One region of the Mesorhizobium sp. P3_B5 genome, then DNA from elsewhere that is predicted to be linked to it. Evidence: predicted binding sites of a transcription regulator. Region 1 holds the regulator's gene; each other region holds the start of a gene.
The links. Region 1 encodes PhoB, which activates phosphate uptake and scavenging genes when phosphate is short. Its sites were predicted from a motif close to TGTCATNNANCTGTCAT; they were not measured.
Positions count from the first base shown of each region.

Region 2: the regulator PhoB is predicted to act here: its motif matches at 4,149-4,165, upstream of AC1DVW_RS10775 (acid phosphatase).
Region 3: the regulator PhoB is predicted to act here: its motif matches at 1,720-1,736, upstream of AC1DVW_RS26970 (bifunctional 2',3'-cyclic-nucleotide 2'-phosphodiesterase/3'-nucleotidase).
Region 4: the regulator PhoB is predicted to act here: its motif matches at 5,462-5,478, upstream of AC1DVW_RS27615 (alkaline phosphatase D family protein).

Region 1 is NZ_JBFUGR010000007.1:109,987-117,134, reverse strand. Features, by position in the region: gene xylF (D-xylose ABC transporter substrate-binding protein) at 1-96, opposite strand, end outside; gene AC1DVW_RS19280 (ROK family protein) at 368-1,615, shown strand; gene phoB (phosphate regulon transcriptional regulator PhoB) at 1,954-2,643, opposite strand; gene phoU (phosphate signaling complex protein PhoU) at 2,663-3,370, opposite strand; gene pstB (phosphate ABC transporter ATP-binding protein PstB) at 3,412-4,236, opposite strand; gene pstA (phosphate ABC transporter permease PstA) at 4,254-5,570, opposite strand; gene pstC (phosphate ABC transporter permease subunit PstC) at 5,567-7,027, opposite strand; gene AC1DVW_RS19250 (substrate-binding domain-containing protein) at 7,123-7,148, opposite strand, start outside.
Region 2 is NZ_JBFUGR010000003.1:209,948-217,095, forward strand. Features, by position in the region: gene ychF (redox-regulated ATPase YchF) at 1-270, shown strand, start outside; gene corA (magnesium/cobalt transporter CorA) at 462-1,436, shown strand; gene AC1DVW_RS10760 (MaoC family dehydratase) at 1,540-2,001, shown strand; gene AC1DVW_RS10765 (MaoC family dehydratase) at 1,998-2,468, shown strand; gene AC1DVW_RS10770 (adenine phosphoribosyltransferase) at 2,638-3,183, opposite strand; gene AC1DVW_RS10775 (acid phosphatase) at 3,409-4,104, opposite strand; gene AC1DVW_RS10780 (cytochrome c1) at 4,243-5,115, opposite strand; gene AC1DVW_RS10785 (cytochrome b) at 5,143-6,444, opposite strand; gene petA (ubiquinol-cytochrome c reductase iron-sulfur subunit) at 6,461-7,021, opposite strand.
Region 3 is NZ_JBFUGR010000017.1:50,905-58,052, reverse strand. Features, by position in the region: gene AC1DVW_RS26970 (bifunctional 2',3'-cyclic-nucleotide 2'-phosphodiesterase/3'-nucleotidase) at 1-1,617, opposite strand, end outside; gene AC1DVW_RS26965 (NAD(P)/FAD-dependent oxidoreductase) at 1,757-3,022, opposite strand; gene AC1DVW_RS26960 (5-formyltetrahydrofolate cyclo-ligase) at 3,198-3,848, shown strand; gene AC1DVW_RS26955 (Lrp/AsnC family transcriptional regulator) at 4,409-4,882, opposite strand; gene ald (alanine dehydrogenase) at 5,095-6,210, shown strand; gene AC1DVW_RS26945 (DUF1203 domain-containing protein) at 6,641-7,108, opposite strand.
Region 4 is NZ_JBFUGR010000019.1:33,979-41,126, reverse strand. Features, by position in the region: gene AC1DVW_RS27635 (LysE family translocator) at 1-199, opposite strand, end outside; gene AC1DVW_RS27630 (DUF1062 domain-containing protein) at 808-1,434, shown strand; gene typA (translational GTPase TypA) at 1,495-3,324, opposite strand; gene AC1DVW_RS27620 (hypothetical protein) at 3,522-3,803, shown strand; gene AC1DVW_RS27615 (alkaline phosphatase D family protein) at 3,816-5,390, opposite strand; gene AC1DVW_RS27610 (MFS transporter) at 5,644-6,927, opposite strand; gene AC1DVW_RS27605 (TetR/AcrR family transcriptional regulator) at 7,001-7,148, shown strand, end outside.

The DNA.
Region 1 (7,148 bases):
CGAAACGCCAATGACCTTGTCCTTCGCCTGTGCGACCGACGCCAACGTCAACGACATGGCGACACCCGCCAGCATGGCGACTGCAAATTTCTTCATGATATCCTCCCTAAATCGCGCGCAGCGCGACAAACTGGCCCGAAGGCCGGCACAAAGGCTCTATTTTTTCGAGCCTCGAAAAAATAGTGGTCCAACGTCGGAGCGCTGTCAACATCGATTCTGATGGATTTTGATGTGTCGCTGACTTTTTTTCGAGGCTCGCAATAAATAATGACAGTGCCGCCGGCTTCTGCCAATATTTGGCCGGTGTCACCGACTGCCTTCAATATCATCAGAGGCCGCGAGGACGACCGGGAGGAAAACAAAAAAGATGTCGGTTGGAATCCGCCACGACGATTTGCGCCGCCGCAACCGGGCGATGGTGCTTTCGGCCGTGCGCCGCGCCGGCCAGCCGTCGCGGACCGAGATCGCGGCGACCACCGGCCTCAGCCACTCGACCATATCGGCGATCTCCGCCGACCTGATCGGGGAAGGCATCCTGGCCGAGAGCAAGGCCAGCGAAGCTGTTTCGCTGAAACGCGGCCGGCCGCAAGTCGGTCTCGGGCTCAATCCGGAAGCAGCCGCTGTGATGACAGTGGTGCTGTCGCTGAATTTCCTTTCCGTCGCTGTCATCGACTACGCCGGCCAGGTGGTGGCCGAAGAGCAGCGCCGGCTGGACACGCTGACCATGCCGCGCGACGAACTGATCGGCGAATGTGTCGCCATAGTCAGGCGTCGGCTCGAGGATCCCGACCTCGACACCCACAGCGTCGCCCGCATCGCCATGGGCATCCAGGGCATCACCGATTCGCACGCCCGCGCCATGCTGTGGTCGCCGATCACGCCGCAGACCGACATCGCCTTCGCCGACATACTGGAAGGCGAATTCGGCATTCCGGCCACCATGGAAAACGACTGCAACATGATGGCGGTGGCGCTGCAGTGGCGCGATCCGGTCCGCTACCACGACGATTTCATCGCCATCCTTTTGTCGCACGGCATCGGCATGGGACTGGTGCTGAAGGGCGAGCTGTTCACCGGCACCCATTCCTCGGGCGGCGAGTTCGGCCACATGATCCATCGCCCGGGCGGGGCGCTGTGTCGTTGCGGGCGGCGCGGCTGCGTCGAGGCCTATGCCGGCAACTACGCCATCTGGCGCAACGCCAGGCAATTGGGCGAGGACGCCGAGCCGGTCGCCGATGTCAGCGACGCCGACATGCGGGCGCTCGCCGTCGCGGCACGTGAGAAAGACGGACCGGAGCGCGAGGCCTACCGCAAGGCCGGCGAAGCGCTTGGCTTCGGCCTCGGCAGCCTGTTTGCGCTGATCGATCCGGCGCCGGTCGCCATGGTCGGCGTCAGCGCCGCCGCCTTCGACCTGATCGAACCGGCGCTGCGCGAGGCCATCGCCCAGACCGCCGGCGGCCAGCACTCGAAATCGATCTCCTTCGACACCGAACCGAACGAATTGCCACTGATCCGCGAAGGCTGCGCCATGCGGGCACTGAGCTTCGTCGACCAGGAGATCTTCGCGCCGGGCGGGCAGGCACGGGCTGGCGCTATCGGGAAAGACGTGGCCTGAGGACGACGTCAATCATTGATGCCGCAGATTGTCGCCGACTTTAGAGATTGGCCGAAGCCGTCCCAACGTCGTCATCCCAGGGCGAAGCAGGAGCGAAGCTCCGTCGCGGAGACCCTGGGATCCATGCCGTGAAATCGGTCAAAGAATTCAACGGGGCAGAATTCTGCACAGTAGCAACGCCTTGAGGTCGCGGCATGGATCCTTGGGTCTGCGCCGCGTCGCTACGCTCCTTGCTTCGCCCAAGGATGACGAAGCCATGAGCGGGCTGAGCCAATCATCGACGCGTGAGGTCCGGGAGTGGACGCATTCAACCAATAAACGCTTCCGCGCCGAGGGACCTAGTCTTCGCGGATCGCATAACCGGCGCCCCGAATGGTTCGGATGACATCTGGCATGCGGCCATTGTTGACCGCCTTGCGCAACCGGCCGACATGCACGTCCACCGTGCGTTCGTCGATATAGATCGTCTCGCCCCAGACATTGTCGAGCAACTGGCTGCGCGAGAACACCCGGCCAGGATGACGCATCATGAACTCGAGCAGGCGGAATTCGGTCGGCCCGAGCCGGATCTCGCTTTTCTTGCGATAGACCCTGTGCGATTCGCGGTCGAGCACGATGTCGCCGACCTTCAGCACGCTGGACAGCACTTCCGGCTTGGCGCGGCGCAGCAGCGCCTTGACCCTGGCCATGAACTCCGGCGTCGAGAACGGCTTGACCAGATAGTCGTCGGCGCCGGTCGAGAGGCCGCGCACGCGGTCGCTCTCTTCGCCACGCGCGGTCAGCATGATGATCGGCAGCCGCTCGGTTTCGGGCCGCATCCTGAGACGCCGGCACAGCTCGATGCCGGAAACCGCCGGAACCATCCAGTCCAGCACCAGCAGGTCGGGCACGTTTTCCTGCAGGCGGATCTCAGCTTCGTCGCCGCGCGTCACCACCTCGACCTGGTAGCCTTCGGATTCGAGATTGTAGCGGAGGAGCAGGCCTAGCGGCTCCTCGTCCTCCACCACCATGATGCGTGGCGCGATCATCGGCTGGTCACCCTTGTCGTCATGCCGCCGGCGCGGACATCGCCGTCTCGTCCTGCTTCGGACGATTGGCGGGCAGCTGCGTGCCGGTCAAAACATAATACGCATTTTCGGCGATGTTGGTGACATGGTCGCCGATGCGCTCGAGGTTCTTGGCGCAGAACAGGAGGTGCGTGCACGCGGTGATGTTGCGCGGATCTTCCATCATGTAGGTCAAAAGCTCGCGGAACACCGATGTGTATTTGACGTCGATGCGCTCGTCGTCGTTTCTGAGCTTGGCGAGCGCTGCCGCATCGGCGGCGGCATATTCCTCGACCACCCCTTGCACCTGGATGAGCACAAGTTGAGCCATCGCATCGATGGAATGCGACAGGTCGCGCGGCGTGACGCTGAGGCCGACGGTGCCGACGCGCTTGGCGATGTTCTTGGCGAGATCGCCGATACGCTCGAGGTCGCCGGCCATGCGGATCGACCCGACCACTGCGCGCAAATCGTTGGCCATCGGCTGGCGCTTGGCGATCAGCGTGATGGCGCGGTCGTCCAGCTCGCGCTGGCGCGCATCCATGATGGCGTCGTCGGAGACGACGCGCTGCGCCAGGGCGTTGTCCGAATTGAGCAGCGCCTTGGTCGAGCCGCTGACCATCGAGCCGGCGAGATCGCCCATGTCGCGGATCAGCTTGCTGATCTGCCCCAGCTCTTCATCGAAAGATGCGACGGTATGTTCACCCATGATCCTAGTCCTCGTGCCTGAAACTTCGCTGCCGGAACCGCTCAGCCGAACCGGCCGGTAATGTAGTCCTGGGTGCGCTTGTCGTCGGGGTTGGTGAACATCTTGTCGGTGGCGCCCTCCTCGACGAGGTAGCCGAGATGGAACATCGCCGTGCGCTGCGACACGCGCGCCGCCTGCTGCATCGAGTGGGTGACGATGACGATCGTGTAGTTCTGGCGCAGTTCGTCGATCAGTTCCTCGACACGGGCGGTGGCGATCGGATCGAGCGCCGAGCAGGGCTCGTCCATCAGGATCACCTCGGGCGACACGGCAATGGCGCGCGCGATGCACAGACGCTGCTGCTGGCCGCCGGAAAGGCCGGTGCCGGGTTCCTGCAAGCGGTCCTTGACCTCGTTCCAGATCGCCGCCTTCTTCAGGCTCGACTCGACGATCTGATCCATGTCGGCCTTGCGCTTGGCCAGTCCATGGATGCGCGGGCCGTAGGCGACGTTCTCGTAGATCGACTTCGGGAACGGATTGGGCTTCTGGAACACCATGCCGACGCGCGCCCTCAGTTCGACGACGTCGATGCTCTTGTCGTAGATATCCTCTTCGTCCAGCGTGATCTTGCCGGTCACCCGCGCCGAATCGATGGTGTCGTTCATGCGGTTGAGGCAGCGCAGGAAGGTCGACTTGCCGCAGCCCGACGGGCCGATCAGCGCCGTCACCTGGTTGAGGCGCACGTCGAGATTGACGTCGAACAACGCCTGCTTCTCGCCGTAGAACACGCCGACCTTGTCGCCGCGCATTTTGATCACTTCGTTCGACTTGGCGTTCATTTTATCGCCCACAGCGTTTTCAAGGGACTGTTCGGTCATGATGTTCATACCAAAATGCCTTTTTTCTACCAGCGCCGCTCGAACCGGCGCCGAAGCACGATCGCGGTGATGTTCATGGCCATGAGGAAGACCAGCAGGATGATGATGGCGCCGGACATGCGTTCGACGAAGGCGCGTTCGGCCTCGTTCGCCCACAGGTAGATCTGCACCGGCAGCGCCGTCGCCGGATCGAAAGGTGTCTTCGGATAGTCGGCAACGAAGGCGACCATACCGATCAAGAGCAGCGGCGCGGTTTCGCCGAGCGCGCGCGCCAGGCCGATGATGGTGCCGGTGAGAATGCCGGGGGCGGCTAGCGGCAGGATATGCTGGAACACCATCTGCATCTTGGAAGCGCCAAGACCAAGCGCTGCCGCGCGGATCGACGGCGGCACGGCGGCCAGTGCCGCACGCGTCGCGATGATGATCGTCGGCAGCGTCATCAGCGTCAGCACCAGGCCGCCGACGAAAGCGGCCGAGCGCGGCATGCCGAGGAAGTTGATGAAGACGGCAAGGCCGAGAAGGCCGAAGACGATCGACGGCACCGCGGCCAGATTGTTGATGTTGACCTCGATCAGGTCGGTGAACCGGTTCTTCTTGGCGAATTCCTCCAGATAGATGGAGGCGGCGACGCCGATCGGCAGCGCCAGCAAAAGCACGATCACCATCATGTAGAGCGAGCCGATGATCGCCACGCCCATGCCGGATGTTTCCGGACGGCTGGAAGCTCCGTAGGTGAACAGGCCGGTGTTGAAGTGCTCGGCCATCACGCCGTCCGCCTTCAGCTTGTTCATCCAGGCGATCTGCTGGTCGGAAACCTTGCGGCGCGCTTCCTCGACGCCGAGGTCGATCTGGCCCTTGAAGGCCGAGTCGAGATTGGCGGCGGCCAGGATGTTGACGTCACGCGTCGTGCCGATGACCGACGGATCGGCGGCGACGATGTCGCGCAGCTGGACGCGGGCGCCTTCGGACAGGAAGCCCTTGAGCTGTTTGATAGCCGGCTTGTCGTCGGGAGAAATGCCGAGCTTGGCGATCAGCGCGTTTTCGGCAAGCTTGGGATAGTTCGCCTTGATCAGCACACTGGGATCGGTGGCCCGCTTGTTGGAAGGATCGATCACCTTCGCGTCGAAGTTGACAGGCAGCGACACCGTCGTCTGCCAGAAGGCGGTGTAACCCTTCGAGACAATGGTGACGAGGATGATGGCCAGGAAGGCAAGGCCGACGGAAATCGCCAGCATGCCATAGATGCGGAAGCGGCGCTCCGCGGCATAGCGGGCCTTCAGCCCGATGTCGCGGCGCGGATGAGCGGCGGCCCGGACCATCGTGTCCATGGGAATGTCGGTCATTCGTACTGCTCCCGGTATTTGCGCACGATGTAGAGCGCGACGATATTCATCACCAGCGTCAACGCGAACAGCGTCAGGCCGAGCGCGAAGGCGACCAGCGTCTGCGGCGAATTGAACTCGAGGTCGCCCGTCAGCTGGTTGACGATCTTGACGGTGATGGTCGTCATCGCCTCGAACGGGTTGATGGTGAGATTGGCGGCGACACCTGCCGCCAGCACGACGATCATCGTCTCGCCGATGGCGCGCGAAGCCGTCAACAGGATGGCGCCGACAATGCCGGGAAGTGCCGCCGGCAGGATGACGCGCTTGATTGTCTCGGAGCGGGTCGCGCCGAGGCCGAGCGAGCCGTCGCGCATGGCGCGCGGCACCGCCGTGATGATGTCATCGGACAGCGAAGACACGACCGGGATCAGCATGACGCCCATGACCAGGCCGGCGGTGAAAATGCTCTGGCCCTGGATGAAGGGCGAGCCGCCCGTCAGCGCCGCGGAGAGATCGCGCAGGAACGGCCCCAGCGTGACCACCGCGAAGATGCCGTAGACGATGGTCGGTATGCCGGCGAGCAGTTCCAGCGCCGGCTTGACCACAGAGCGCAGCCGGGGCGTTGCATATTCGGCCATGTAGACCGCCGACATCAGCCCGATCGGCACCGCGACAACGAGCGCGACCGCTGCGATATAGAGCGTGCCGGCAAGCAGCGGGATCAGGCCGAACTGGCCCTGGCTCCCGCCCGAACCGGCAGCGGAGAAACGCGGATCCCAGACCGTGCCGAAGAAGAAACTCGCCGGCGACACGCTTTCGAAAAAGGTGATCGTCTGGAACAGCATGGAAAGCACGATGCCGACCGTGGTCAGGATGGCGATGGTGGAGGCGGCAAGCAGCCCCCACAGCATCAGCCTCTCGACATTGTTGCGCGCCCTGGCGCGCGGCGCGATCTGCCTCAGCGCATAGAAGGCGCCGGCGATCGACAAGGCGAAGGTGATAATTGCGCCAAACAGGCCGAGCCGGTTCTGCACGGCGTTCGCCTCGACGGCGATCGGGATCATGTAGTCCTGCGTGTCGGTCGCCAGCGCCACGCCCTTGGCGGCGAGCATCGGCTGCAGTCCGGCGAAAGTGGCTGGCAGTGCGGTGTTCGCGTCGAGCTGGCGCAAGCCCTTGGCGAGGCTCTTTACCAGGCTGACGTCCAGCGCCTCGCTGGCAACCTTGCTGTCGGCGGTCCGCTCGGGCAAGGCGGCGTGAATGTGACGGTCGAGATAGACCGAAGAGCCGACGTTCCAGACGGCGAGCAGCAAAAGGGCGGGCAGAACGGCGAGCAGGAAGGCCCACCAGCCGTGATAGTGGGCGCGCGAATGCGGCTTCACCGTGCCATTGTCCTGAGCGGAAGCACGCTGCCGGCCGATAAAGAACGCAACCAGGCCTATGGCAACGATAATGGCGAGTACGAGCAAGGACGACATCACCCACCCCAAGGAAAATTCAAAGCGCCGCCGCCATTGCGGCAGGCGACGAAACCAGGGCGCGGACTTGGCCCGCGCCCTGGTTCGGTAGCTGATTACATCGTCTTCCCGGCGGCGAATG
Region 2 (7,148 bases), on a different contig from region 1:
GATCTGTTGCATCTCATCACCTATTTCACCGCCGGGCCGAAGGAGACGCGGGCCTGGACGATCCACAAGGGCGACAAGGCCCCGCAGGCGGCCGGCGTCATCCACACCGATTTCGAGCGCGGCTTCATCCGCGCCCAAACCATCGCCTACAACGACTATGTCATGCTGGGCGGCGAAGTGGCGGCCAAGGAAGCCGGCAAAGCGCGCGACGAAGGCAAGGAATATGTCGTCCAGGACGGCGACGTGCTGCTGTTCAAGTTCAACACCTGAGCTGGAAACGGCTGCCTAACGGCCTGACGTTTAGCGCGATTGTAGCTTCGCGGGCGTCGGGCGGCGCCTTTTCACGCGCCTTGACCTTGTCACATCGCAGGTCTAATCGGCTGCTGCACCCGGTCGGCGCTTTTGTCGAAAGTGGCCGTCCCGTGCCATCCATTTTTTGGCCCCAGCAGGGAGACCCGGCGATGATCAAGGCCTTCGTCGTGGACAATGACCGGCTGCGCACCGTCGATGATCTCTTGCAAAACAGCGACAAAGTCGTCTGGGCCGATCTTCTCAATCCGACCAAGGATGAGGAAGCCGCCATCGAGAGCTGGCTCGGCGTCGCCATCCCGACCCGCGAGGAGATGGAGGAGATCGAGATTTCGAGCCGCCTCTATGTCGAGGACGGCGCGTATTTCATGACCGCCACGTTGCCGGCCCAGACCGAGGCCGACGATCCGCTGATGTCGCCGGTCACCTTCGCCCTCGCCGGCCAGCGGCTGGTCACCATACGCTATCACGAACCGAAGGCCTTCAAGACCTTCCCGCTGCGCGCCGAGAAGGTCGCGACCGGCTGCACCAGCGGCGACACCATCCTGATCGGCCTGCTGGAGGCGATCGTCGACCGTCTCGCCGACATTCTGGAGCGCGCCGGCCGCGACGTCGAAGCGATTTCGCGCGACATCTTCGAGGCGCGCTCGACCAAGGTGTCGAAGCGCAACCGCGACTTCCAGGAATTGCTGAAAGCCATAGGCCGCAAGGAGGACATCGCCTCCTCGGTCCGCGACAGCCTGATCTCGCTGCAGCGCCTTGCCGGCTTCCTCGCCCATGTCGCCACCCAGACGAAGATGAGCAAGGACATCCGCGCCCGCATCAAGACGCTGTCGCGCGACGTGCTGTCGCTCGCCGACCACGCCACCTTCCTGTCGCAGAAGATCTCGTTCCTGCTCGACGCGACGCTCGGCATGATCTCGATCGAACAGAACGCCATCATCAAGATCTTCTCGGTCGCCGCCGTCATCTTCCTGCCGCCGACGCTGGTCGCCTCGATCTACGGCATGAATTTCGACATCATCCCCGAGCTCAAATGGCAGCTCGGCTACCCCTTCGCCATCGGCCTGATGATCCTGTCGGCGATCCTGCCCTTCTGGTATTTCCGTCGCCGCGGCTGGCTCTGAGCAAGGCTTGGCTCACCAGAAATCGCTTGACCAAACGCCGTCCGGCCTGCATCCGGGAACGCCGATCCTTGGCGATCGTACAATCTTGAACCGGATTCGGATGATGACCGGAAAGACCTGGGCCTACGAGGATTTCACCGAGGGCGCATCGCTCGACCTCGGCAAGAAGCAGGTAAGTGCGGCCGAGATCATCGAATTCGCGCAGGAATTCGATGCGCAGCCAATGCATCTCGACGAGGAAGCCGGCAAGGCCAGCATCCTTGGCGGGCTGGCGGCTTCCGGCTGGCACACCTGCGCCATGTTCATGCGCATGCTGTGTGATGCCTTCCTGCTCGACTCGACCTCGCAAGGGGCACCCGGCGTCGACCAGGTCAAATGGAAGAAGCCGGTGCTGGCCGGCGACACGCTCACCGGCAAAGCGACAGTGCTTGCCAAACGCGTTTCCAGATCGAAGCCGCAGATCGGCCTGATCACCATGCGCAGCGAACTGTTCAACCAGCGCGGCGAAAGCGTCTTCGAATTCGAAAACACCTGCATGTTCCTGACCCGTGAGGCCAGCGCATGACGCTGGACGAGTACTTTTGCATCGGTGTCGCCGTCACGCTCGGTTCGCATAGATTTGAACCCGAGGCGATCAAGGCATTCGCCCGCAAATACGATCCGCAGGTCTTTCATGTCGACGAAGAGGCGGCAAAGAACAGCGTCTTGGGCGGCCTCTGCGCCTCAGGCTGGCACACGGCCGCCACCTGGATGAAATACAACCTCGAAACCCGCATGGACGCCGAAGGCATCAACTGGACCGGCCCCGGCCCGTTGCCCGAATTCGGCCCCTCGCCCGGCTTCAAGAACCTGAAATGGCTGAAGCCTGTCTATGCCGGTGAAACCGTCACCTTCAGCCGCACCGCACTTTCCCATCGCCCCATTGCCTCGCGCCCCGGCTGGCGAATGCTGGCGCTACGCGCGGAAGCCTTCGATTCGACCGGCGACAAGGTGCTGGAGTTTGAGAGCGCGGTGCTGGTGAAGGCGGGGTAGTTCTCCCCTTCTCCCCGTTCACGGGGAGAAGGTGCCCGAAGGGCGGATGAGGGGCGGCACCAGCGTTGGTGTCCCGCGTTGCCCTACCCAGCCCTTCGCTATCGCTCCGGGCGTTCGAGCCCTTTGAAAGGTCCACTGGACCTTTCAATTTGCCTTCGGCAAACCGGTCTCACACCCCCTCAAACCCGATCAACGTCCTGACCGGCACCCCCAGCTCCTCAAGCTTCCTGCGCCCGCCCAGATCCGGCAGGTCGATGACGAAGCAGGCGGCGAGAATGTCGGCGCCGATCTGCCGCAACAGCTTCACCGCCGCCTCCGCCGTGCCGCCGGTGGCGATCAGGTCGTCGACGAGGATCACCTTCTCGCCCGGAGCAACGCCGTCCTTGTGCATCTCCATCTCGTCCAGACCATATTCCAGGCTGTAGGCGACGCGCACCGTCTCGTAGGGCAGCTTGCCCTTCTTCCGGATCGGCACAAAGCCGGCCGAAAGCTGGTGGGCAACGGCGCCGCCGAGAATGAAGCCGCGCGCCTCGATGCCGGCGATCTTGTCGATCTTCTGGCCGGCATAGGGATGCACCAGCTCGTCGATGGCGCGGTGGAAGGCGCGCGCATTGCCAAGCAGCGTGGTGATGTCGCGAAACAGGATACCGGGCTTCGGATAATCGGGAATGGTGCGGATCGCGGCAAGCAGCGTGTCTTCAAGCGACGGTTTCATCAGGCGGCTCTCCGGGGATCGGTCGTCCAGATTCGGCAGAAGGGACGTCAAAGGGATTTGGCCGATCGTAACCCGGCGAGGCCAGGGACGGCTACCGCCATGTGCCGCCTGGCAAAAAATTGTCTGGCAAAGGATCGGTTCGCCTCGTGAGCCGTGGCCGCACTAAAAAGGGCGCCCGGGGCGCCCTTTTTTCGTGTGCCGGCTGCCTTTTGGGCAGGCCGGTCGTCACATGCCGAGGTCGGAGCGCAGCTCGGCCCGAGCCACTTCGTATTCGGCCTTGAAATCGGGGCGGCTGAGCAGGATCGCGGCAATGACGCTGCCGGAAATCTTGCCCATTTCGATATCGGAGGGATAGTGGATGCCGCCGACCTCACGGTTGTGGGCGTATTCGGCCGCGCGCGCCATGATCTCGGCGCGCTTTTCCGGAACCATGTCGGAAAGGATGATGCCCATCATGGTGCCGACCGTCGCATGGCCGGACGGCCAGGAACCGGAACTCGACAGCTTGACCACGGGCTTGACGAGATCGCTCAGCTGATGCGGTCGCGGACGCTTCCAGACATCCTTGGCCGGGTCGACGACCGCGCCCTCGGTGGCAACGACGCGATCGAAGAAGGCGCTGAACTTCGGCAGCGTTTCCTTGTTGAACTTCGGTCCCATGACATCGGCGAAGCGCCAGACGTCCTCCTGGGCATCGGCGATGGCCCTGGCTTCCATTTCAGGGGTACGCGTCACCTGCAGCGTCAGCACCTCGCCCAACTCGGCTTTCGTCTGGGCGGAATCGTTTGCCGGCGGCGATGGCAGGATCATCGTCAGGTCGATGTCCTTGTTGGTGACGAAGGGTGCCGCGTCGTCGGCATAGGCCGTGGAGCCGACGACAAGCAGCAGAAAGCCTGCGGCAAGCGATGCATATTTCTTCATGGGTGCGATCCTTTGATGAGGGCAACACAGCATCGCCGAATGCGGTGACGGCCATGTGACACGGCCGGTGTTCTCACCTGCTCCAGAATGCAAAAAGGGCGCCTTTCGGCGCCCTCGCATTTTCGAAGCTTGCAGCGCTCAGTGCGCCACGCCTTCCCATACCTTGCGCTTGGTCAGGTAGACCAGCGCGCCGAACAAAAGCAGGAACACCAGGACACGGAAACCGGTCTTCTTGCGGTCTTCCATGTGCGGCTCGGCCGCCCACATCAGGAAAGCCGACACGTCGCGGGAATACTGGTCGACGGTCTGCGGCGAACCGTCGTCATAGGTCACCTGGCCGTCCGAGAGCGGCTTCGGCATCTTCAGCGACACGCCGGACAGGAAGTAGGGATTGTAGTGCGTACCTTCCGGGATCACCATGCCGGCCGGCGGCTGCTCGTCATAGCCGGTCAGCAGCGAGTGGATGTAGTCGGGACCGCCCTGGGCATATTGCGTGAAGATGTCGAAGACGAAGCGCGGAAAGCCGCGCTCGACGCCGCGCGCCTTGGCCAGCAGCGACATGTCGGGCGGGGCAGCGCCGCCATTGGCGGCAGCGGCGGCCTCGACGTTGGCGAACGGCGCTGGGAAATGGTCGGACGGCTTGCCGGGACGATCGAACATGTCGCCGGCGTCGTTGGGACCGTCATGGATCGTGTATTCGGCCGACAGCGACTTGATCTGGGCTTCCGAGTAACCGAGGCCTTCGAGCGTGCGGAACGCCACCAGGTTCATCGAATGGCAGGCCGAGCAGACTTCCTTGTAGACCTTCAGGCCGCGCTGCAGCTGCGCCTTGTCGTAGGTGCCGAACGGACCGGCGAAGCTCCAGTCCATCTCCTTCGGCTCGTCGATCGGGAAATGCGTCGGCGCGGCAGCGTTGTGTGCCTCTTCGGCGGCGATTGCCCCGGTGTTTGCTGCTCCAACGCCGGCGGCGACAAGGCCAATCAGCGCCAGCGAGGTGAGAATCTTCTTCATGCCAAATCCCCTTAGATTCTCTACCGCTCAGCCCTTGGTTTCCGGCGCGGCCGTAGCCCCCGCAGGATGATGACCGCCGCCCTTGTTCTTCTCAAGCACCGCCTCGGTGATCGAATTGGGCAGCCTTCGCGGCGTCTCGATCAGGCCGAGCACCGGCAGCGCGACCAGGAAGAAGGCGAAGTAGAATAGCGTCGCCATCTGCGCCATGAAGACATAGCTGCCCTCGGCAGGTTGCGAGCCCAACCATCCGAGCAGGATGGCGTCGGCCGCGAACAGCCAGAAGAACAATTTGTACCACGGGCGGTAGACCGCCGAGCGCACCTTCGAGGTGTCGAGCCAAGGCACCAGGAACAGCATGACGATGGCGCCGAACATGCACAGCACGCCGCCGAGCTTGGAATTGATCGGCCCGATGTTGAAGGTGATGGCACGCAGGATCGCGTAGAACGGCAGGAAGTACCATTCCGGCACGATATGGGCCGGCGTCTTCAGCGGGTTGGCGATTGTGTAATTGTCGGGATGGCCGAGAAAGTTCGGCAGATAGAACACGAAATAGGCAAAGACGAACAGAAACACGATCATGCCGAACGCGTCCTTGATGGTCGCGTAAGGGGTGAAGGCGACGGTGTCGGTCTTCGACTTGACCTCGATGCCGGTCGGATTCGACTGCCCGACCACATGCAGCGCCCAGACGTGCAGCACGACGACACCGGCAATCATGAACGGCAACAGATAGTGCAGCGCAAAGAAGCGGTTGAGCGTCGGATTGTCGACGGCAAAGCCGCCGAGCAACAGCTCCTGGACCCAGGTGCCGACCAGCGGAATGGCGGTGAAGAAGCCGGTGATGACGGTGGCGCCCCAGAAGCTCATCTGGCCCCAGGGCAGCACATAGCCCATGAAGCCCGTCGCCATCATCAACAGGTAGATGATGCAGCCGAGGATCCACAGCAGCTCGCGCGGCGCCTTGTAGGAGCCGTAGTAGAGGCCGCGGAAGATGTGGATGTAGACGGCGACGAAGAAGAACGAGGCGCCGTTGGAATGGAGATAGCGCAGCAGCCATCCCGAATTCACGTCGCGCATGATCTTCTCGACCGAATCGAAGGCGAGATTGGTGTCGGCCGTGTAGTGCATGGCCAGCACGATGCCGGTCAGTATCTGTGCCACCAGCATGATCGAGAGGATGCCGCCGAAGGTCCACGCGTAGTTGAGATTGCGCGGCACCGGATAGGAGACAAAGGAATCATGGACCAGCCGCGGCAGCGGCATGCGGGCGTCGAACCAGCGTTCGATACCGGTCTTGGGCGTATAGGTCGAGTGTCCCTCGCTCATCGAAATATCCCCTGCCTCAACCGATAAGGATCTTGGTATCGGAAATGAACTTGAATACCGGCACCGCCATGTTCTCGGGCGCCGGGCCTTTGCGGATGCGGCCGGCGGTGTCGTACACTGAACCGTGGCAAGGGCAGAACCAGCCGCCGAAATCACCTTCCTGGCCGAGCGGGATGCAGCCGAGATGGGTGCAGACCTGAACCATCACCATCCAGGCTTCCTTGCCCGGCGTCGTGCGGTTGGCGTCGGTCGCCGGCGCGTCGGCCGGCAGGTTGGCGTTGCGGGCGATCGGATCCTTGAGGTCGCCCAGATTGACCGCCTCGCCATCCTTCATCTCTTGTTCGGTGCGGTTGCGCACGACGACCGGCTTGCCGCGCCATTTGACGATCAGCGACATGCCCGGGGTCAGCGAGGAGACGTCGACTTCGACCGAGGCCAGCGCCAGCGTCGAAGCGTCCGGGCGCATCTGGTCGATGAACGGCCAGGCGACGGCACCCGCGCCGACCACTGCGGCCATGCCGGTGGCGACGTAGAGAAAATCACGACGGTTGGGATCCTGGATGTCGGTTGCGCTCACGGGTGCCTGATCCTTTCGCCTCTTCCGTGCCGGTGGTCGAGCCTTGTTCCCCGCTCATTCACGCCAACCCGACAGCGCATGGCGAACAGGCTTGCGAATTCCTCCGGCATTTGGACTTCGGTTTATG
Region 3 (7,148 bases), on a different contig from region 1:
GCCAGCATTCGCCAGCCCGCCCTTGGCATCGTATTTGGGTGCCTGTGACAGGTCGATCCTGTAACTGACGCCATCGATGACGTCGAAATTGTAGGACGGGAAATCGGTGTTGATGAGCGCCTGGTCCGCTTTGCCAGGCTCGATTCGGTTGAAGATACCGGCCGACATTTCCAGCCATTCCTTGACCTGGGCGCCGGTGATTTCGACGGCGCGCACCGTGTTCGGATAGAGATAGAGGTCGGCGACATTTTTGATCGCGATGTCGCCCACCGGCACGTCGGTATAGTAGTCGGCCCCATTGCGGCCGCCCGCCTTGAAGGGAGCCGCCGCCGAAAGCAGCGGCACATCCTTCCACTGCGTATTCCTAAGGATGTCCTTGAGATACCAGGTCTGCGCCTGGCTGACGATCTGCACCGACGGATCGTCGGCGACCAGCGCAAAATAGGAATAGAGCGGCGCCGAAGTCTTGCCGACGGGCCGGCGCACATAGGCAAGCGTCGCCTCGTGGTCTTTTTTCAAAACATCGACAATGCGCTTGTCGTCTTCGACCGTCGGCTTGTTCGCCTTGTCGATCCGCTCGTAGATCGGCCGCGCCTCGGAGGTCGCCGAAACGACCTTCCATTTCGAGCCGTCGCGCTCCAGCATCAGGTCAATCAGGCCCATATGCGAGCCCCAGAAGCCGCCCATGGCGGCAGGCTTGCCTTGCAGCGTGCCCTTTTGCGTATCGACGGCCTCGAGCGACTGAAAGTCCTTCTTGCCGGGGAAGACCAGATGCTGGTGGCCGGTGAAGACCGCGTCGATGCCCTCGACGCCGGCGACGAAGAACGAGGCGTTCTCCATCATGTCGCCCTGCTTGATGTCGATGCCGGAATGCGAGAGCGCAATGACGATGTCGGCGCCCGCCTCCTTCATCTCAGGCACCCAGGCCTTGGCCGCTTCGACGATGTCGCGCGTCTTGACGTTGCCCTCCAGGTTCTTCAGGTCCCACACCATGACCTGCGGCGGCACGAAGCCGATGATGCCTATTTTGATCGGCTGCTCGGCGCCCGACCCGTCCTTGATCTTCTTGTCGAGGATGACATAGGGCTTGAGGTAGAGCCTGTCGTCGCGCGGGTTCGCCGCAAGCTCGGTGCCGCGGATCAGGTTTGCACAGACGAACGGGAAATTGGCGCCGGCCAACACCTTATCCAGAAACGACAGGCCGTAGTTGAACTCGTGGTTGCCGAGCGTCGAGCATTCATAGCCGAGCAGGTTCATGCCCTTCATGATCGGATGCAGGTCGCCGTCCTTCATCCCCTTTTCATAGGCGATGTAGTCGCCCATCGGATTGCCTTGCAGAAGGTCGCCATTGTCGATCAGCATCGCGTTGGTGGCTTCCTTGCGCACCGCCGCAATCAGCGACGCCGTCCGCGACAGCCCCATCGTGTCGTTTGGTTTGTCGGCGTAGTAATCGTAAGGCAGCACATTCACATGGATGTCGGTCGTTTCCATGATCCTGAGATGCGCCTGGTTGGCTTGCGCGCGAGCGGAGAACGGGTGGAGCATGATCAGCGCGCCTGCAGCAGTGGCGCCGGCGAGAAAGCCGCGGCGGGACACGGGGTGGAGCAGTTGGGGCATTGTTTCTTCCTACTTCGACAAGTGACAAGCCCAGACCCCGAAGCAGAAGCTTCGCGCCGAAATCCGGCCATGTCCACCGCGAAGTCAATTGATCAGGAAAAGGTGACGGGCGGATGAAACACCCTCCCGGAGCGAAACGTCAGCCCCTGTCGTCATTGCCCTGCGTGATCAGCCGCGCGCTGCGCTGGCCCGTCAGATAGATCCATAGCCAGCTTAACGAGACCGCGAGCCGGTTGCGGAAACCGATCAGAAAATAGATGTGCGCAATTCCCCACAGCCACCAGGCGAGCCAGCCGGTGAGCTTGATCCAGCCGAAATCGATCGCGGCGGCGCGTTTGCCGATCGTCGCCAGATCGCCGGCATGGCTGTAGTGGAAAGGACGCGCGGTCCTGTCACCGTCAAGCCTGGCCTTGATGGTAGCCGCAACATGCCGGCCCTCCTGCTTGGCGGAAGGCGCCACACCGGGTACCGGCCGTCCATCGGACCGCAGTACGAGGGCGGCGTCGCCGATGACAAAAATCTCCGGGCTGCCGGGCACGCTGAGGTCAGGCTCGACGAGCACCCTGCCCGCCCGGTCTGCCTTCGCTCCAAGCCATTCAGCGGCGGGCGAAGCGGCAACGCCGGCTGCCCAGAGGATCGTTCGGGCCGCCAGTTGCCTGTCACCAAAGACCACGCCTTCGGCGTCGCAGCGCGTCACGGCCCGGCCGAGCTCGATCGTCACGCCCAGCCGCTCGAGCGCCTTTCCAGCGTAGTCGGAGAGTTTTGGCGCGAAATTGGCAAGGATGCGGTCACCAGCCTCGATCAGCACCACGCGCGTTTGCCGCGTATCGATGTTGCGGAATTCGCCGCGTAGCGTGTCATGCGCCAGTTCGATGATGGTGCCGGCAAGCTCCACACCGGTCGGCCCGCCACCGACAATCGCAATGGTCAGAAGCGCTTGGCGTTTGGCAGGGTCGGTTTCGCGCTCGGCCTGCTCGAACGCCAGCAGAATGCGTCGCCGAATGGTGGTGGCGTCCTCCAGCGTCTTTAGCCCCGGCGCGAAAGGCTCCCATTCGTCATGGCCGAAATAGGCGTGGCGGGCTCCGGTGGCAAGCACCAGCGTGTCGTAGGCGACGGCACTGCCGTCATCGAGCAGCACGCGCTTGCCGGCGCGGTCGACGCCACTGACATTGGCGAGCAGCGTTGTCACGTCCTTGCGCTTGCGCAACAGGTGCCGGATCGGCCAGGCGACCTCCGAGGTCGCCAGCGCCGTCGTCGCCACCTGGTAGAGCAGCGGCTGGAACAGGTGATGGTTGCGCTTGTCGATCATGGTGATGCGCACCGGCGCGCCAGCAAGCGCACGGGTGAATTCGAGACCGCCGAAACCTGCGCCGACAACGACGACATGATGGCTGGCTTCGTTCATCTCATTCACCTCAGGAGAGCAAGATCATCAAGCTTGATCTAGGTATTTTTGTGCGCCGCAACAATATCCGGACCTGGAACGACTGCCCGGAGTCGCCGTTCGATGTCGTGAACGCACATGCCGCACACCAAGGCCGGGGTATAGCGTTGCCGAAACAGGATGCCGAGGATGAAGCATGGCCAACGATCATGACGACGAAGGTCCGGCGCAGTACGCTTCGCCACCCTGCTTCATGCATGAATTCGATCCGGAGTTTCGGATGCCCTTGACCGACTGGACCGACGTGAAACGCTGGCGCAAAGCCGAGCGCGAGCGGCTGATCGCGGCCCGTCTCGCCGTTTCCGCCGACGCGCGGGCGGCCATGTCGCAGCGCATAGCCGAAGGTCTTGACGCCGTCATCGGCGACATCGCCGGCCGCATGGTCAGCCTCTATTGGCCATTTCGCGGCGAGCCGGACCTGCGGCCCTGGATGGCTTCCATCAACGAACGTGGCGGCCGCACCGCGCTGCCTGTGGTCATCGAGAAAGGCCAACCGCTAGTCTTTCGCGCCTACGTGCCCGGCGACCGGCTGGAAAAGGGCGTCTGGAACATCCCGATCCCGGCGCAAGGCGACCCGGTGTTGCCCGATATCGTCATTTCGCCGATCGTCGGCATCGATCCCGGTCACTACCGACTGGGCTATGGCGGCGGCTTCTTCGATCGCACGCTGGCCGCGATGCCGTTCAAGCCGCTGGTCATCGGCATCGGCTACGAACTGCAGCGCATCGCGACCATCTATCCGCAGCCGCACGACATCCCGATGGATCGGATCGTCACCGAGGCCTAAGCGCAAATGTCACGTGACAAAAATCCGACTTGGGCGATAAATAATCTTTGAGCGGACCATGCTGCGGGGGGCCGTTTCGACATGCGCTGTGGGCGGATCCAACAGTGTCCGGTCGCTCATTAGATCGGCTGCTTCACAACGGATGTTAATATGATCGGACGAACTATAGCGGCTGCCCTTGCAATAGCGTTTTGCTTTTCGCCTTCGCATGCGCAACCACGGCATCGTTTGCCGAGCGGCTATAAATGGGGCCGCTGCCTGCTTGTTGTTGACGGTCAGACCCGCATATCCGGAAAATGCTCCTATCAAATCGAGACGGGCGGAGATTTTAATATCCAGGGGCCTCGGCAAGTTTTTGCAGGTATCGACTATCCCGATACGCATAGTGGGGCTGGTGAAAGGTCCGAAGATTACTGGGCGGTTGTCTACAAGGAAGGTGATGTTTGGAGCGGCTATGCGAACTCGGACATTTCCGAAACTCACGGTGACGAACGTTGGGAGGCACTTCGCCGCGAAGGCGCATGTTATCTAGGGAAGGACGTCCGGGTGTGCCTTTGGCGCTAAGCCATTTCCGGCTTCATGCCCATCGCCGTGCGATCGACGATCTCACGCAAGGCGAATGACGAATTGATCTTCGTCACATGCGGCATCGCCGACAGCCACTCCTTGTGGATGCGCTCATAGTCGACGAGGTCCTTGGCCGCGATGCGCAGGATATAGTCGTATTCGCCCGACATCAGATGGCACGACAGCACGTTGGGACAACGCTTGATTGCCGCCTCGAAATCCGACAGCGTCTTCTCGAACTGCCCCGACAGCGATATATGCACGATCGCTGTCATCTGGTGCCCAAGGGCGGCATTGGAAAGCCGGGCGTGATAGCCGCGGATGGTTCCGGATTTCTCCAGATTGTCCAGCCGCCGCGAACAGGCCGACTGCGACAGGCCGACCTTCTCGGCAAGGGCTGCATTGGGGATCCGGCCATCCTTCTGCAAAGTCTCAAGAATGGCGATATCAATCCTGTCGAGCGGCATTTTTCGTGATTCCTGCGATCATTCGGCCATTTTGCGCAACAATTATCGAAAACACCCCTCCCACGCAAGCGCATTCGCAAGCACTTTCGGAACGATTCGTGGTTCACTGCTCTCAATGCATGTCGCCCAAAAGTGTGCAGCGGTTTTGGGACAACGACATGCACGAAAACAACAGGGAACGAGCCCAAAGGGCCGGATCAGGAGATAAAAAGATGCGCGTCGGCTGCCCCCGGGAAATCAAGAACCACGAATACCGCGTTGGCCTGACGCCAGGCTCGGTCCGCGAATATGTCGCACACGGCCATGAAGTACTGGTCGAGACTGGCGCCGGTGCCGGTATCGGCGCCGATGACAACGCCTACCGCGCCGCCGGCGCCACCATCGCCAAGACGGCGGCAGACGTGTTTGCCAAGTCCGACATGATCGTCAAGGTGAAGGAGCCGCAGCCAAACGAATGGGTGCAGCTGCGTGACGGCCAGATACTCTACACCTATCTCCATCTCGCTCCGGATCCGGAGCAGACCAAGGGCCTGCTGGCCTCCGGCGTCACGGCAATCGCCTACGAGACCGTCACTGACGACCGAGGCGGCCTGCCGTTGCTGGCGCCGATGTCGGAAGTTGCCGGCCGCCTGTCGATCCAGGCCGGCGCCACCGCGCTGCAGAAGGCCAATGGCGGCCGCGGCGTATTGCTCGGCGGCGTGCCCGGCGTGTTGCCCGGCAAGGTCACCGTGCTCGGCGGCGGCGTCGTCGGCCTGCATGCTGCCCGCATGGCGGCCGGCCTTGGCGCCGACGTCACCATCATCGACCGCTCGATCCCGCGCCTGCGCCAGCTCGACGACCTCTTCGCCGGCCGCGTCCACACCCGCTATTCGACCGTCGAGGCGCTCGAGGAAGAGTGCTTTTCGGCCGACATCATCGTCGGCGCCGTGCTGATCCCGGGTGCTGCCGCGCCGAAACTCGTTTCGCGCGAAATGCTGTCCGGCATGAAGAAGGGCGCGGTGCTGGTCGACGTCGCCATCGACCAGGGTGGCTGTTTTGAGACCTCGCATGCCACCACGCATGCCGATCCGACCTACGAAGTCGACGGCGTCATCCACTACTGCGTCGCCAACATGCCGGGCGCCGTGCCGGTCACCTCCGCGCATGCGCTCAACAACGCGACGTTGCATTACGGCCTGCAGCTCGCCGACAAGGGCCTGAAGGCGATGATCGACGATCACCATCTGCGCAACGGTCTCAACGTCCACAGGGGCAAGATCACCAACCGCGCAGTCGCCGAAGCGCTCGGCTACGAGTTGGTCGAACCCAAGGCGGTCCTGGCCGCCTGACGCGCAAGCAAGAGCTTCCTCCCGTCTCGCCCGCCGGTTCGTTCCGGCGGGCTTTTTCTTGACCGCAAAAAGCGCGCAACAAAAAAGCGGAGCCAAAGCCCCGCTTCCTCGATGTCGAGATGTGCCGCCGGTTCATCCGCGGTCGGCAATCGATCGACGACTACCTTCTAGCGGTTCTATGCGACGGGAGTACGACAGCCCTCACCGGCCTTTCGCTTCGCCGCCATGACCAAATAGGCTCTGTGTGAAGTGCTTCACATTCAGAGCTCAAGAACCATGCCTACACAAGTGCCGTTCCCTGTCGGCTCGAGCCGCCTCCCAAACGCTGGCGAATACCAGGCTTTGCCGGCGGCTTCGGCCGCAGCTTCTGTCGCGACTATTTTTTCCCAACTGCCCGCCAGTCTATCGGCGGGCATTTTTTTTCGTGCCTTCAGCCACGCTCGATACGGCACTGATAGCAATTGTTGCGCGCCGAGCGGACATGGACATAGGCAATGTCGTCGCGTTCGAACAAGGTTTCCGCCCGCGCCGCAATGGCATCTGTCGGAATGACGCCGCCGCTGCCATAGACGATGCGGTCATCACTGCCATAGCCACGCACGATGTAGTCGCTGCTCTCGAGCATTTCGGGAAGCGTGTCAGCCTCGACGGCGCGTTCGCATTCCTGCGCATGCAGGAAGATCGGCCCGGTCTCGGCATAGGGCTGCAACGCCGGGAACGGCCGGTAGGCCAGAACGAGATAGGGCGCGCCGGCAGCGACGTTCTTCAGGCAATGCCGGCAAGGCACGCCATCACCATCGGATATCTGCCGCTCTGGCGTGCGGCCATAGGCATCGGCCGCACCGTGCTGGAAGGCCCTCACATCTTCGGTCGGCAAGGCTTTGAACTGGATGGACATGGCGAAACCTCCGGTGTTCGTTGACCGGAAATTATGCTCC
Region 4 (7,148 bases), on a different contig from region 1:
TCTGCGCCACCACCGCCAGCCCGAACACCGCCAGCGACAGCCAGATGCCCTCGCCGATCCACATGGCGAGCAGGAAAGGGAACACATCGCGAAAGCCCTTGGCGATCACCCGCGCTACGAGCGCAGCAATCGACGGGCCGGGCGAACCGGCGGCGACGAAAAGAGCGGCGGCGAAGATCAGGAGCGAGGTGAGGTGCATGGTGTGAGTCTCTGCGTCAGGGCTCGATCAACCACAAATACTCGACAGCTGCGGCTCTGGCAAAGGCAACTCGATACGGACCATTTGCACTGACCTACCAAGGCTTGGGTTCCTCGCCCCCGCAAAGCGGGGGAGAGAGGTGGCCGCGAAGCGGTCGGAGAGGGGGCCTGCGGCGCCGGTGAGTTTGCTCCGCATTCTTGTGAACGTCGAGCCTTCCCCCTCTCCGTCTCGGCTTCGCCGAGCCACCTCTCCCCCACTTCCGTGGGGGCGAGGAACCCAAGGCGGCAGAGTCCCTTGCCGGCCCGGCTTCACGCCGCTAGAAATGCCGCCGCGAAACAATTTTGAGCTTCACTTTGCCCCAGTAGCCGCCGGTCTCGCCAACTCCCCTGATCATACTTTGCAGGGCGCCGCATCAGCGGTGTCTGCTTTATTTTCATGTGTTCCTCAGGCGGCGGTTCGAGACCGGTTTGGCACTGCTGAACCGCTGTCGCGTGGCTCCGCCCGTGACGCCTGACTTCCGATCATAGCTAGCTCTCGCCACGCCTTGCCCGCATGGGCATCTCGACATTGCCGGTCTGAAGAACTTCCACACTGGAAGGCTTTTCGGCTTGTCTCAACATCTCGCTATCCGCTGGACAATCGCGCCCAAAACAGCACCTCAACCTCTCATCAACTGCAATCGCTGCGGCACTGTGAAGGCCTATCGCTGCAGCTGGAAATTTCGCGTCAATGCCAACGGCAAACGCATCGACGTGTGGCTGATCTACCGCTGCGTCGATTGCGACAATTCCTGGAATTTCGGCATTCTCGAACGTTGCAACCCCCGCGACATCGAGCCGGCACTGCTGCAGGCGCTGGAAAGCAACGATCCGGTGCTGGTGCGTCGCCATGCCTTCGACATTGTGGCGTTGCGAAACCGGGTTGGCCGTGTTGTGGAGTTTGCCGAAATCGCCGTGCAAAAGCAGATGCTCGGCGATGTCAGCGAAAACACAATCGCTCTCGAACTCCATCTCGGGTTGGAAATGCCGATCTCGCTGCGGCTCGACCGCCTGCTCGCCGGCGAACTCGGCCTCTCGCGTTCGAGGCTTCAGGCACTGGAGGAGACGCGGCGGCTGGTCGTAAATCCGGATGGGACCAAAGCCATGCGCAAGCCTGCCCGCGAGGGAACTATGATCCGCATCGATCTCGCTGGCGAAGTCGACCGCGAAGCCATCATCTCGGCTGCGGGTGGATGAAACGAAAAGGGAGGGAGCACATGTGCTCCCTCCCGGCAATCCTTCACGAAGAAGAAAAACTTACGCCGCGCCGGCCACTTTCGCCGACTTCTCGAAGCGCTTGCGCTCGTTCGGGTCGAGATAGAGCTTGCGCAGGCGGATGGTCTTCGGCGTCACCTCGACCAGCTCGTCGTCCTGGATCCAGGCCAAAGCCTTCTCCAGCGTCATGCGGATCGGCGGCGTCAGCTTCACCGCCTCGTCCTTGCCGGCGGCGCGGATGTTGGTCAGCTTCTTGCCCTTGAGCACGTTCACTTCGAGGTCGTTGTCGCGGCTATGGATGCCGATGATCATGCCTTGATAGACCTTGACGCCCGGATCGATGACCATCGGACCGCGGTCTTCCAGGTTCCACATGGCATAGGCCACCGCTTCGCCCTGCTCGTTGGAGATCAGCACGCCATTGGTGCGGCCGGGCAATTCGCCCTTGTAGGGCTCGTAGGCATGGAACAGCCGGTTCATGACGGCGGTGCCGCGCGTGTCGGTCAACAGTTCCGACTGGTAGCCGATCAGGCCGCGCGTCGGCGCATGGAAGACGATGCGCTGCCGGTTGCCGCCCGACGGGCGCAGCTCGACCATCTCGGCCTTGCGCTCCGACATTTTCTGCACGACGACGCCGGCATGCTCTTCGTCGACGTCGATGACGACTTCCTCGACCGGTTCCAGCATTTCGCCGTTCTCGCCAGTCTGCATCACGACACGCGGCCGCGACACGGCGATTTCAAAGCCTTCGCGGCGCATCGTCTCGATCAGCACGGCCAGCTGCAATTCGCCGCGGCCTGAGACGAAAAACGAATCCTTGTCAGGCGATTCCTCGATCTTCAGCGCGACATTGCCTTCGGCTTCGCGCAACAGGCGGTCGCGGATGACACGGCTGGTCACCTTGTCGCCCTCGGTGCCGGCGAGCGGCGAGTCGTTGACCAGGAAGGACATGGTCACGGTCGGCGGATCGATCGGCTGCGCATGCAGCGGCTCGGTCACCGCCGGGTCGCAGAACGTGTCGGCGACGGTGCCCTTCGACAGGCCGGCAATGGCGACGATGTCACCCGCCTGCGCTTCTTCGATCGGCTGGCGCTCGAGGCCGCGGAAGGCCAGGATCTTGGAGATGCGGCCGGTTTCGACCAGCGTGCCGTCATGGTGCAGCACCTTGACCGGCTGGTTGGACTTCAGCGTGCCGGATTCGATGCGGCCGGTGATGATGCGGCCAAGGAAGGGGTTGGCTTCCAGGATGGTGCCGATCATGCGGAACGGACCGGGATGCACGGTCGGCGCCGGAACATGCTTGATGACGAGGTCGAACAACGGTGCCAGGCCCTGGTCCTTGGGGCCTTCAGGGTTTTCCGAGACCCAGCCATCGCGGCCTGAACCGTAGAGAATCGGGAAATCGAGCTGGTCGTCGGTGGCGTCGAGCGCGGCAAACAGGTCGAACACTTCATTGACGACCTCGACATGGCGGGCGTCCGGACGGTCGATCTTGTTGATGACCACGATCGGCTTCAGGCCGACCTTGAGCGCCTTGCCGACGACGAACTTGGTCTGCGGCATCGGGCCTTCGGCGGCGTCGACCAGCACGATGGCCGAATCGACCATCGACAGGATGCGCTCGACCTCGCCACCGAAATCGGCGTGGCCGGGGGTGTCGACGATGTTGATGCGGGTATCCTTCCAGTCGACCGAGGTCGCCTTGGCCAGGATGGTGATGCCGCGTTCCTTTTCGAGGTCGTTGGAATCCATGGCGCGCTCGGCGACGCGCTGATTGTCGCGGAAGGAGCCGGATTGCCGGAGCAATTGATCAACCAGGGTGGTTTTTCCATGGTCGACGTGCGCGATGATCGCGATATTACGAATTTTCATTTTGTGGTCTCGGGAGCGTTGCAGGCAGCAGGCCAAAAGGCGCTGCCTCTTTCGGTTGGGCGGCTCATACAGGGTTTTTCGCAATTGCGAAAGAGGCGGCTCGTCACCAAATACTCATCAAATCTTAAACATCCGCGTGTGAAATGATTTCATTAACCAAGGCGGGAACCTTTCGCGGCCCGGGCAGTTCGACCTCTATGACCGATCCAGTCATCAAATTCCGGCAGATCCTGGCATGGGCCGCCCTCGCGGTCGTCCTTGCCGCAGGCGCCGCACAGTCGGCCGCGACGCTGAAACAGGCGCAGCCGCCGCTGGCGTCCGATACGCCGACGGCAGAGCAACTTTTTGCCGACGCCCCCGATGGCGTCGACCCGATGGTGACCGGGCCGGTCACCGCTGCCTTCAAGCAGCGGCAGGAGGCTGCCAACTGCGACAGCGCGGTCTGGCCCAACATTCCGACGGTTTGCTACCCGAACTAGCGGTTTGGCCGCTCACGCCGACCGAACTGGATCGAGCGTCACCTTGTAGAGCTCATTGTCGTCGCGATCCATCAGCCGCACCGTCAATTGCTCGCTGGCGCCGTTGATGTCGACCAGGCCGAAGAACTGCAGGCCGGCTGACGGCGGCAGGTTCTGGCCCTGCTCGGCGGTCGGCGCCTTGATGAATTTCAGCTCCGGACCAAACGTCATGTCGAAACCGTTCGGACCGAACGTGCCGGCATGGATCGGACCCGAGACGAATTCCCAGAACGGATTGAAATCCTGGAACTGCGCCTTGTCGGGGTTGTAGTAGTGCGCCGCCGTGTAGTGTACGTCGGCGGTCAGCCAGACGGTGTTGCTGATGCCGGCATTCTTGATGTAGCGCAGCAGATCGGCAATCTCGAGCTCGCGGCCCTTTGGCAGGCCGTTGTCGCCATTGCTGACCGCCTCGGCCCCAACCTTCTTGGCGCCATCGTTCCAGACGACGAGGCCGAGCGGCATGTCGGCGGCGATGATCTTCCAGGTCGCGTTGGAGTTTGCCAGTTCGCGCTTCAGCCATTTCGTCTGCTGTTCGCCCAGCATGCGCGATTCCGGCGTCATCGTATCCTGCGTGTCCGGGCCGTTGGGGCCGCGATAGGACCGCATGTCGAGGAAGAACACGTCGAGCAGCGGCCCATAGGCGATCTTGCGGTAGACGCGGCCGGGCTCGGACGGCTCGTAGCGGATCGTCGTCATCTCGTGGAAGGCGCGCGCCGCGCGCGCGGCCAGCACATGGATGGATTTTTCCGAGTAGCGGTCGTCGGCGGTCAGGTCCTTCGAATCCGACCAGTTGTTGACCACCTCATGGTCGTCCCACTGGTAGAAGGTCGGGCAGATGGCGCTCAAGCCCAGCACGTTCTTGTCCATCATGTTGTATTTCCACTGGTCGCGGTATTCGTCCAGCGTCTGCGCAACCTTGCGCTTGCCGTCGATGAGCACGACGTTCTTCCACTTGCCGCCGCCGGGCAGGTCGACCTCGTCCTTCATGACGCCGTCGGCATAGATGGTGTCGCCGGAATGCAGGAAGAAGTCGGGCGTGTGCTTGCCGATCGTGGCGTAGGTCTTCATGCCGGTCTCGTCGATGCCCCAGCCCTGTCCCGCGGTATCGCCCGACCAGGCGAACTTGATGTCGCGCTTGGAAGCCGGCGCCGTGCGGAAGCGCCCGACGATCGGCTCGGACACGACATTGATGTCGGCGAGATCGGCAGCGACCATGCGGTAAAAGATGTCCTGGTCGGAGGCGAGGTCGGTGAGCAGCCGCTTCACCGTGTAATCGCTGGCCGGCGAGGTATCGAGCGGCGCCAGGCGGGTGGCGTTGGCGAAATTCTCGGTCGACGACACTTCGAACATGACCCGCGATGGGCGATCGGTGCGCGTCCACACCATGCCGGAGGTGGCGTCGACATCGCCCGACTGGATGCCATGGGTGAAGGCCGGCCGCTGGCTGGCGCGCGAATAGTAGGGCAAAGCGAGGCCCGATGCGCCGAGCAGACCGGCCGCACTCGCTGATGTGACGAAAGCGCGGCGGGTCAACGAGATCTTGTTCATGGCTGTCTCCTGATGGCTTGAACGTCCGCCACCAGCGTCCAGCCTCAATGTTTCAGCCGCATCTCGGAAAGATGAAGTTTTGATAACAACCAACAGACAGCAACGCCCGCGAAGGCGTTTCGAGATTCAGGTCAGGCCGAGCCGAAAATGGTTGATCCCGAGAACCGGAGCGGAGCGTACTTTTCGTACGTGAGCACCGGAAGCGCAGGGATCAGCCATTTGCAGGCCGGCCTCACCTGAATATCGATACGCCTTAGGCCGCTTGCGGTTCCGGGTCGAAAGCCGGCCGGCTCGTGTTGATCAGCAGCGACAGACACGCCGCCACAATCGCGGTCATGCCGGCGATCAGGAAGGCCAGTTCGTAATTGCCCTGCAGCTCACGCATGGTGCCGCCGAAGAAGGCCGCGGAGGCCGCCCCGATCTGGTGGCCGGCGACGATCCAGCCGAACACGATCGGCCCGCTGCGGTCGCCGAACGCCTCATTGGCGAGCCTCAGCGTCGGCGGCACGGTGGCGATCCAGTCAAGACCGTAGAGCACGGCAAAGATGATCAGGCTGGTTGCCGAGAAGCCGGAATAGGGCAGATAGATCAGCGACAGGCCACGAATGCCATAGTAGACGCCGAGCAGCTTGCGTGGATCGAAACGGTCGGTGAGCCAACCCGACAGCGTCGTGCCGATCAGGTCGAAAATGCCCATCATCGACAACAGGCCGGCGGCCTGCACCTCGCCGATGCCCATATCGCCGCAGAACGCGATCAGATGCGTGCCGACCAGCCCGTTGGTGGTGAAGCCGCAGACGAAGAAGGTGGCAAACAGGTACCAGAAGACGCGGGTGCTCGCAGCACGGCGCAGCGTGTTGAGCGTATGGGCGAGGAAATTGCCTTGCGATGCCGGTGGAACCGGCGGCACGTCGTCGAGCTCGGCGCCGTAGCGCACCATGCCGATCGAGGCCGGCCGCTCCGGCACCAGCAGCCAGACCAGCGGCAGCAGGCAGGCAGTGGCGACGGAAATCGCGATGGCGACCGGCTTCCAGCCGCCCGACTGGGCAAGTGCGGCCAGCAGCGGCAGGAACACCAGCAGGCCGGTGGCGCTGGAGGCCGACATCAGCCCCATCACCAAGCCGCGATTGGTCTTGAACCAGCGGTTGACGATGGTGGCGCCAAGCACCGTGGCGACCGCGCCGGAACCGATGCCGGAAAATACGCCCCAGGTGATGAGCAGATGCCATGGCTTGGTCATCAGCAGGCTGAGCGCCGTCGATGCCGACATCACCATGAGCGAGGCAAGCAGCGTGCGGCGCAAGCCGATCCGCTCCATCAGTGCCGCGGCGAACGGCCCGGTCATACCGTAGAGGAAGATGCCGACTGCAGCGGCCAGCGAAACCACATCGCGACGCCAGCCAAAACTCTCTTCCAGCGGCAGCATCATGACGGCAGGCGCCGAACGAAGCCCCGCCGCGATCAGCAGGCAGAGGAAGATGACGCCGACCACGACGAAAGCGTAGCGCTGGCCAAAGGGACGGGATTGAGCTATCATGTTACTGACCGGTACGTTGCAGTTAAGACAAAGGTATACGTACCGATCGGTAACACGTCAATCGAGTCATGCCATGCCAACGGACAAAAATATTGAACTGACCATCAGCGACGATCATGCATCGTCTCCGCCGAAGGCTGCCAAGAAGATCCTCGACGTGGCGTACGACCTGTTTTACCGGCGCGGCATCAGGGCGATCGGCGTCGACGAAATCGTCAAGC